DNA from 2 places in the Roseateles paludis genome. Region 1 is predicted to be linked to the other one. Evidence: riboswitches for the same ligand, from Rfam matches in the RefSeq annotation. Region 1 holds a riboswitch; the other holds the start of a gene.

Region 1 (3,334 bases):
CCGAGCGCGAGGGCGCAAGGCCCTGGGCGACGAGGAGTTGGTCGGCTCTCATCAGTACCGGTAGGTGTCGGGCTTGTAGGGACCCGACTTGGGCACGCCGATGTAGGCGGCCTGCTCCTCGGTCAGCTCGGTGAGCTGGGCATTGAGCGTGGTCAGCTGCAGGCGCGCGACCTTCTCGTCCAGGTGCTTGGGCAGCACATAGACCTTGCCGATGTCGTAGGCGTCCTTGTGGGCGAAGAGCTCGATCTGCGCAATCGTCTGGTTCGCGAACGAGCTGCTCATCACATAGCTCGGGTGGCCGGTGCCGCAGCCCAGGTTCACGAGGCGGCCCTTGGCGAGCAGGATGATGCGCTTGCCGTCCGGGAAGATGACGTGGTCCACCTGCGGCTTGATCTCGTCCCACTGGTACTTCTCCAGCGAGGCGACGTCGATCTCGTTGTCGAAGTGGCCGATATTGCTGACGATGGCGTTGTTCTTCATCGCGGCCATGTGCTCGTGGCGGATGACGTTCTTGTTGCCGGTGGTGGTGACGAAGATGTCGGCCTTGTCGGCGGCGTATTCCATCGTCACGACGCGGTAGCCTTCCATCGCGGCCTGCAGCGCGCAGATGGGGTCGATCTCGGTCACCCAGACCTGGGCCGACAGCGCACGCAGCGCCTGGGCCGAGCCCTTGCCCACGTCGCCATAGCCGGCCACGACGGCGATCTTGCCGGCCACCATCACGTCGGTGGCGCGCTTGATGCCGTCCACCAGGGACTCGCGGCAGCCGTAGAGGTTGTCGAACTTGCTCTTGGTGACGCTGTCGTTGACGTTGATGGCGCGGAACAGCAGCGTGCCCTTGGCAGCCATTTCCTTCAGGCGGTGCACGCCCGTGGTGGTCTCTTCGGTCACGCCGATGATCTGGCTGGCCATGCGGGTGTACCAGGTCGGGTCGGCCGCGACCTTGGCCTTGATGGCGGCGAAAAGGACGCGCTCTTCCTCGCTGCCGGGGTTGGCCAGCACGCCAAGGTCCTTCTCGGCCTTCTGGCCGAGGTGCATCAAGAGCGTCGCGTCGCCGCCGTCGTCCAGGATCATGTTCGGGCCTTGACTACCGAACTCAAAGATGCGGTGCGTGTAGTCCCAGTAGTCCTCCAGGGTCTCGCCCTTGTAAGCGAACACGGGGGTGCCCTTGGCGGCCAGCGCGGCGGCGGCATGGTCCTGGGTCGAGAAGATGTTGCAGGAGGCCCAGCGCACATCGGCCCCCAGCGCCTGCAGGGTCTCGACCAGCACGGCGGTCTGGATGGTCATGTGCAGGCTGCCGGTGATGCGCGCGCCCTTGAGCGGCTGGCTGGCGGCGTATTCACGGCGGATGGCCATCAGCGCCGGCATCTCGTGCTCGGCGATGGCGATTTCCTTGCGGCCCCAGTCAGCAAGGCTGAGGTCTTTGACGATGTAGGGGGTGGCGGACATGCGAGCTCCTTCAAGCGACTGAAGCCGCTGGGCGCGCATGCAGAAGGATCAAGTCGATCACCCCGGCACGCTTGGGCCAGCGGGTGAGCGCGGTTGCAGATGAAGATTTCCGAGCCTGGCCTCTAGGACAGAGGTTGCAACGCTCCTCGGAAAGAGGGCGCATTCTAGGCCGGACGCCCGCCGCCCGGCCGGGCGAAATGCACGGCCGGGGGAGGCTTGTTCCGCGTCAGCCGGCCGACGTGGCCGCCAGCACGTCCTCGCCGCGCGGCGACACCAAGGCCGGCCGGCCGACGATCAGCGGGTCCACGGGGCCGATGCGCTCCAGGTTGCGGTTGGCAAAGGGCAGGCGGTGCAGCACGTAGCGCATGGCGTTGAGGCGCGCGCGCTTCTTGCAGTCGCTCTTGATCACGGTCCAGGGCGCGTCACTGGTGTCGCAGTGCAGGAACATGGCCTCTTTGGCGCGGGTGTAGTCGTCCCACTTGTCGAGGCTGGCCATGTCGATGGGGCTGAGCTTCCACTGCTTGAGCGGGTGCAGCTTGCGCTCCTTGAAGCGGCGGCGTTGCTCGTCGCGGCTGACCGAGAACCAGAACTTGAAGAGGTGGATGCCCGAGCGCACCAGCTGGCGCTCGAACTCGGGCGCCTGGCGCAGGAACTCCTGGTACTCGTGCTCGGAGCAAAAGCCCATCACGCGCTCGACCCCAGCGCGGTTGTACCAACTGCGGTCGAAGAGCACGATCTCGCCCGCCGTGGGCAGGTGGTTCACATAGCGCTGGAAGTACCACTGGCCGCGTTCGACCTCGCTGGGTTTCTCCAGCGCCACCACGCGCGCACCCCGGGGGTTGAGGTGCTCCATGAAGCGCTTGATGGTGCCGCCCTTGCCGGCCGCGTCACGCCCCTCGAAGAGGATGACCACGCGCGCGCCGGTCTCCTTGACCCAGGCCTGCAGCTTGAGCAGCTCGACCTGCAGCCGGTACTTCTGCTTCTCGTAGCTCTTGCGTGAGAGCAGGTTCTGGTAGGGGTAGGCGCCCGTGCGCCAGCCGGCGCTGAGGGCGGTGTCGGCCTCGCCGTTGGGGTCGGGCTTGGCCGGGTCCTCATGCTGTTGCAGCGCGCGGCGCAGGGCACGGCGCTCGTCGTCCGACGTGCCTTCGAGCAGCACCTTGAGCTCCTCGGCCAGCGCGGCGGCCGGGCGCTCGGCACGCGCATTGCGGCGCAGCAGCTCGGCCAGGGTCTCGGCCTGCACGGCCTGCTTGCGCGTGACGGCGCGGCTGACCTGGTGCTGCTCGATGCCGGCACCGTTCAGGCGCGGGGCGGTGTCGCCGCTGCTGACCGGGCGTGAGGTCTTGCGGGGGGTGCGAGCTTGAGTGCGAGGGCGGGGTGCTGTTGTCATGGAGGTGGACTGCAGGAGGGCTGAAACCATCCATGCTCCGCCTGGCCGGCTGCCGCCGGTTTGATCGTCATCAAGCCGCGTCCAGGCCGAGGAAGCCGCGCAAGGCGGCCAGTTCGGCGTCCAGTGCCTCGGCAAATTCGCGCTCGCGCGGGCGCTTATTCACAAAGCCGAGTTCGTGCTGCAACTGGCCGCCCACCACCTTGAGGTTGCCCCAGCCGATGACCTGGTCGCGCCACAGCAACGGCAGCGCGTAGTGGCCGCGCACGCGCTTCGCCGCCGGCGTGTAGGCCTCGAAGCGGTAAGCCCAGCCCCACAGCAGCTCGAAGCGGCGGCGGTCCCAGACGACGGGGTCAAACGGCGCCAGCAGGCGCACCTTGGCCGGGATGCGCCAGCCGCGCCGGGGGTCTTCGTCGGCGGGCCAGTACCAGTCGACACCCTCGACCTTGGCGTGCGCAAGGCGTGCCTTGGCCCGGGCCAGCGTGGGCTTGCGCAGGTCGG
Region 2 (3,334 bases), 280 kb from region 1:
TGACCGGCGTGCCGCGCTATGCCGAGGTGCTCAAGACGCGCGTGCAGCCGCTGCTGCAGGCCGATGTGGAGCGCTTTGAGCGCTGGGCCTCAGAGGGCCGCATCGAGCGCCTGGACTTCACCCACCTGATCTTCGTGCTCTGGGGCAGCACCCAGGCCTATGCCGACCTGGGGCCGCAGTTCGCGCTCTTCATGGACAAGCCGGTGCTCGACGACGCGGACTTTGCGCGCGCCGAGGCGCTGATCGTCCGCATCGTCTGGGGGGCGCTGAAGGTTTGCGCGCCAAAGGAAGCTTCAGAGCTTGAGCAGCGCGTCGAGGTTGACGTGTAGCTTCAGCTCGGTGGGCGCCAGGCTGGCGCTCACGGCCTGGGCCGCCAGGCGGGTGTCGCGCAGCACCGGGTCGGTCAGCGGCGTGCCGCTCTTGCCCACCAGCACGGCCACCTGCGGCTCATTGGCCGAGAAGCCACGCTTGGCCACCACGCCCACCTCGCCGTTGGCCAGGCGCACGATGCTGCCGGGCGGATAGAGCCCCACGGCCTTGATCAGCGCGGCGCCGGCCTCGTCGGGCTGGCCGGTCTCGTCAAAGTAGACGCCGCGTGCCGCCGCGCCGCCGCTGAGCGCGCCGCGTGAGCGCCGGGGCGAAAGCCGGGCACCGAGCTGGTCCACCCGCCGCAGCACGCGGGCCAGCGCCTCGCCGGGCGTGCGGCCAGCCAGCGGGCCGGGGCCGGCATCGTGGTGGCCGCGCACGGCGTCCAGCCACAGCCGGTCTTTGATGCCCTGGCGCTCCAGCATTGCCACGGCTTCGCGCGCATGGTTGGCCAGGGCCAGGCGCTCGGCCTCGTTGGCCACCTCGGCGCGGGCGGCCAGGCGGTCGTGCGCGCTGGAGGCGCCCACATTCATGGTCAGCGCCGCGCCTTGCAGGGCCTCGCGCATGGGGGCGGGCATGGCCAGCTTCTCGGCGGCCAGGTCGGCCAGCACCAGGCTCAAGAGCGCATGGCGGGCCGAGTATTCGGTGAAGGACAGGCTGTTCTCGAACACCAGGTAGAGCAGCGTGCCATCGGGCGCGGCGTGCAGGCGGCGCAGCACCGCGTCGCGCAAGCCGCTCACGCGGGCCGCAAAGTCGGGCGGGTCGGCCTGGCGCAGCAGCTGGTGGGTCTGGGCGATCAGGTCGGTCCAGATCTCGCGGGGGGTGAGAGTGGGCTTCGGGGGCGCTGCCTTGCCGGCGTAGCGGAAGTCCTGCTCCGCCTTGGCGATCTCGCTCAAGCTGGCGCCCTGCAGCATCAGGGTGTCCATCTTGTGGGCGAGCTGGTTGCGGTAGTCCTGGGTGTCCTGCGGCATCACCCAGGCGCCGCCATTGATGAGGGCGCGCGCCTGCGGCGTGTTGGTCAGCACCTGGCCGCGCGCGAACAGCAAATGGCCTTGCGCGTCGTAAAGCGCAAAGCTCAAGGTCTGCCCCGGGCGGAGCATGCCCGCCGGCAGCTGGACGAGTTCGTCAGCCATGGTGAGGATTCTGGCCAGGGGTCAAGGCGATGAAAGGCCGGTGAACCCGGTCTGTTGTGCCCGATTTCCTGGATCGAGCCAATAAAATGCGCAGTTCTCCGAGGAGCGCTGCGACGGGACCCGCCCCGCCAGGCTCGGATGACTTCAACCGCGCTCACCGAATCTAGCCTCGGTGTCGCCATGTCTGTTCTGCCCCCGCCCCCCCTCAAGCTCTCCGGCCTGGAGCCCGTCGCCATTGGCGCCGGCACGCTCTTCGTCAACATCGGCGAACGCACCAATGTCACCGGCTCCAAGGCCTTTGCGCGCCTGATCCTGGCCGGGCAGTTTGAAGAAGCGCTGGCCGTGGCGCGCCAGCAGGTGGAGAACGGCGCGCAGGTGATCGACGTCAACATGGACGAGGCCATGCTGGACAGCCAGGCCGCCATGGTGCGCTTCCTGAACCTGATGGCCGGCGAGCCCGAGATCGCCCGCGTGCCGGTGATGATCGACTCGTCCAAGTGGAGCGTGATCGAGGCCGGCCTGCGCTGCATCCAGGGCAAGGGCATCGTCAACTCCATCTCGCTCAAGGAAGGCGAGGCCGAGTTCAAGCGCCAAGCCAAGCTCGTGCGCCGCTACGGCGCCGCCGCCGTGGTGATGGCCTTTGACGAACAAGGCCAGGCCGACACCTTTGCCCGCAAGACTGAGATCTGCGCGCGGGCCTACCGCATCCTCGTGGACGAGGTCGATTTCCCGCCCGAGGACATCATCTTCGACCCCAACATATTCGCCATCGCGACGGGCATCGAGGAGCACGACAACTACGCGGTGGACTTCATCAACGCCACGCGCTGGATCAAGCAGCACCTGCCCGGCGCCAAGGTCTCGGGCGGTGTGTCCAACGTGAGCTTCAGCTTCCGCGGCAACGAGCCGGTGCGCGAGGCCATCCACACCGTGTTCCTGTACCACGCCATCCAGGCGGGCATGGACATGGGCATCGTCAACGCCGGGATGATCGGCGTCTACGACGACCTCGACCCCGAGCTGCGTGAGCGCGTCGAAGACGTGGTGCTCAATCGTCGCAAGGACGCCGGCGAGCGCCTCGTCGAAATCGCCGACCGCGCCAAGAGCGCCGGCAAGGACGACTCGGCTCGCCTGGCCTGGCGTGCGGGCGATGTCAACGCCCGCCTCAGCCACGCGCTGGTGCACGGCATCACCGACTTCATCACCGAAGACACCGAAGAGGCCTGGCAGGCCATCAAGGCCAGCGGAGGCCGGCCGCTGCACGTCATCGAAGGCCCCTTGATGGCCGGCATGAACGTGGTGGGCGACCTCTTCGGCCAGGGCAAGATGTTCCTGCCCCAGGTGGTCAAGAGCGCTCGCGTGATGAAGAGCGCCGTGGCCCACCTCGTGCCCTACATCGAGGAAGAAAAGCGCCAGCTCGTGGCCGCCGGTGGCGACGCGAAGCCGAAGGGCAAGATCGTCATCGCCACCGTCAAGGGCGACGTGCACGACATCGGCAAGAACATCGTCACCGTCGTCCTGCAGTGCAACAACTACGAGGTCGTCAACATGGGCGTGATGGTGCCGGCCCAGGACATCCTCAAGAAGGCCAAGGAAGAGGGCGCCGACATCATCGGCCTCAGCGGCCTCATCACCCCCAGCCTCGAAGAGATGCAGCACGTGGCCGCCGAGATGCAGCGCGACCCGTACTTCGTCGGCCAGCAAACGCCGCTGCTCATCGGCGGCGCCACCACCAGCCGCGTGCACACCGCCGTCAAGATCGCGCCGCACTACAACGGCCCCGTGGTCTATGTGCCCGATGCCTCGCGCGCCGTGGGCGTGTGCACCGAGCTGCT

What was found. A riboswitch is a leader RNA that binds a small molecule or an ion and turns the genes downstream of it on or off. The one in region 1 is predicted to bind S-adenosylhomocysteine.
Region 2: another riboswitch for S-adenosylhomocysteine. It lies ahead of metH (methionine synthase); the one in region 1 lies ahead of ahcY (adenosylhomocysteinase).

Annotation. Positions count from the first base shown of each region.
Region 1 covers NZ_JBDPZD010000001.1:516,196-519,529, reverse strand. The annotation lists gene ABDJ85_RS02405 (TlyA family RNA methyltransferase) at 1-52, opposite strand, end outside; gene ahcY (adenosylhomocysteinase) at 52-1,449, opposite strand; S-adenosyl-L-homocysteine riboswitch at 1,528-1,603, opposite strand; gene ppk2 (polyphosphate kinase 2) at 1,676-2,836, opposite strand; gene ABDJ85_RS02390 (DNA glycosylase AlkZ-like family protein) at 2,907-3,334, opposite strand, start outside.
Region 2 covers NZ_JBDPZD010000001.1:791,899-795,232, forward strand. The annotation lists gene ABDJ85_RS03775 (TetR/AcrR family transcriptional regulator) at 1-329, shown strand, start outside; gene ABDJ85_RS03780 (HD-GYP domain-containing protein) at 294-1,499, opposite strand; S-adenosyl-L-homocysteine riboswitch at 1,594-1,662, shown strand; gene metH (methionine synthase) at 1,680-3,334, shown strand, end outside.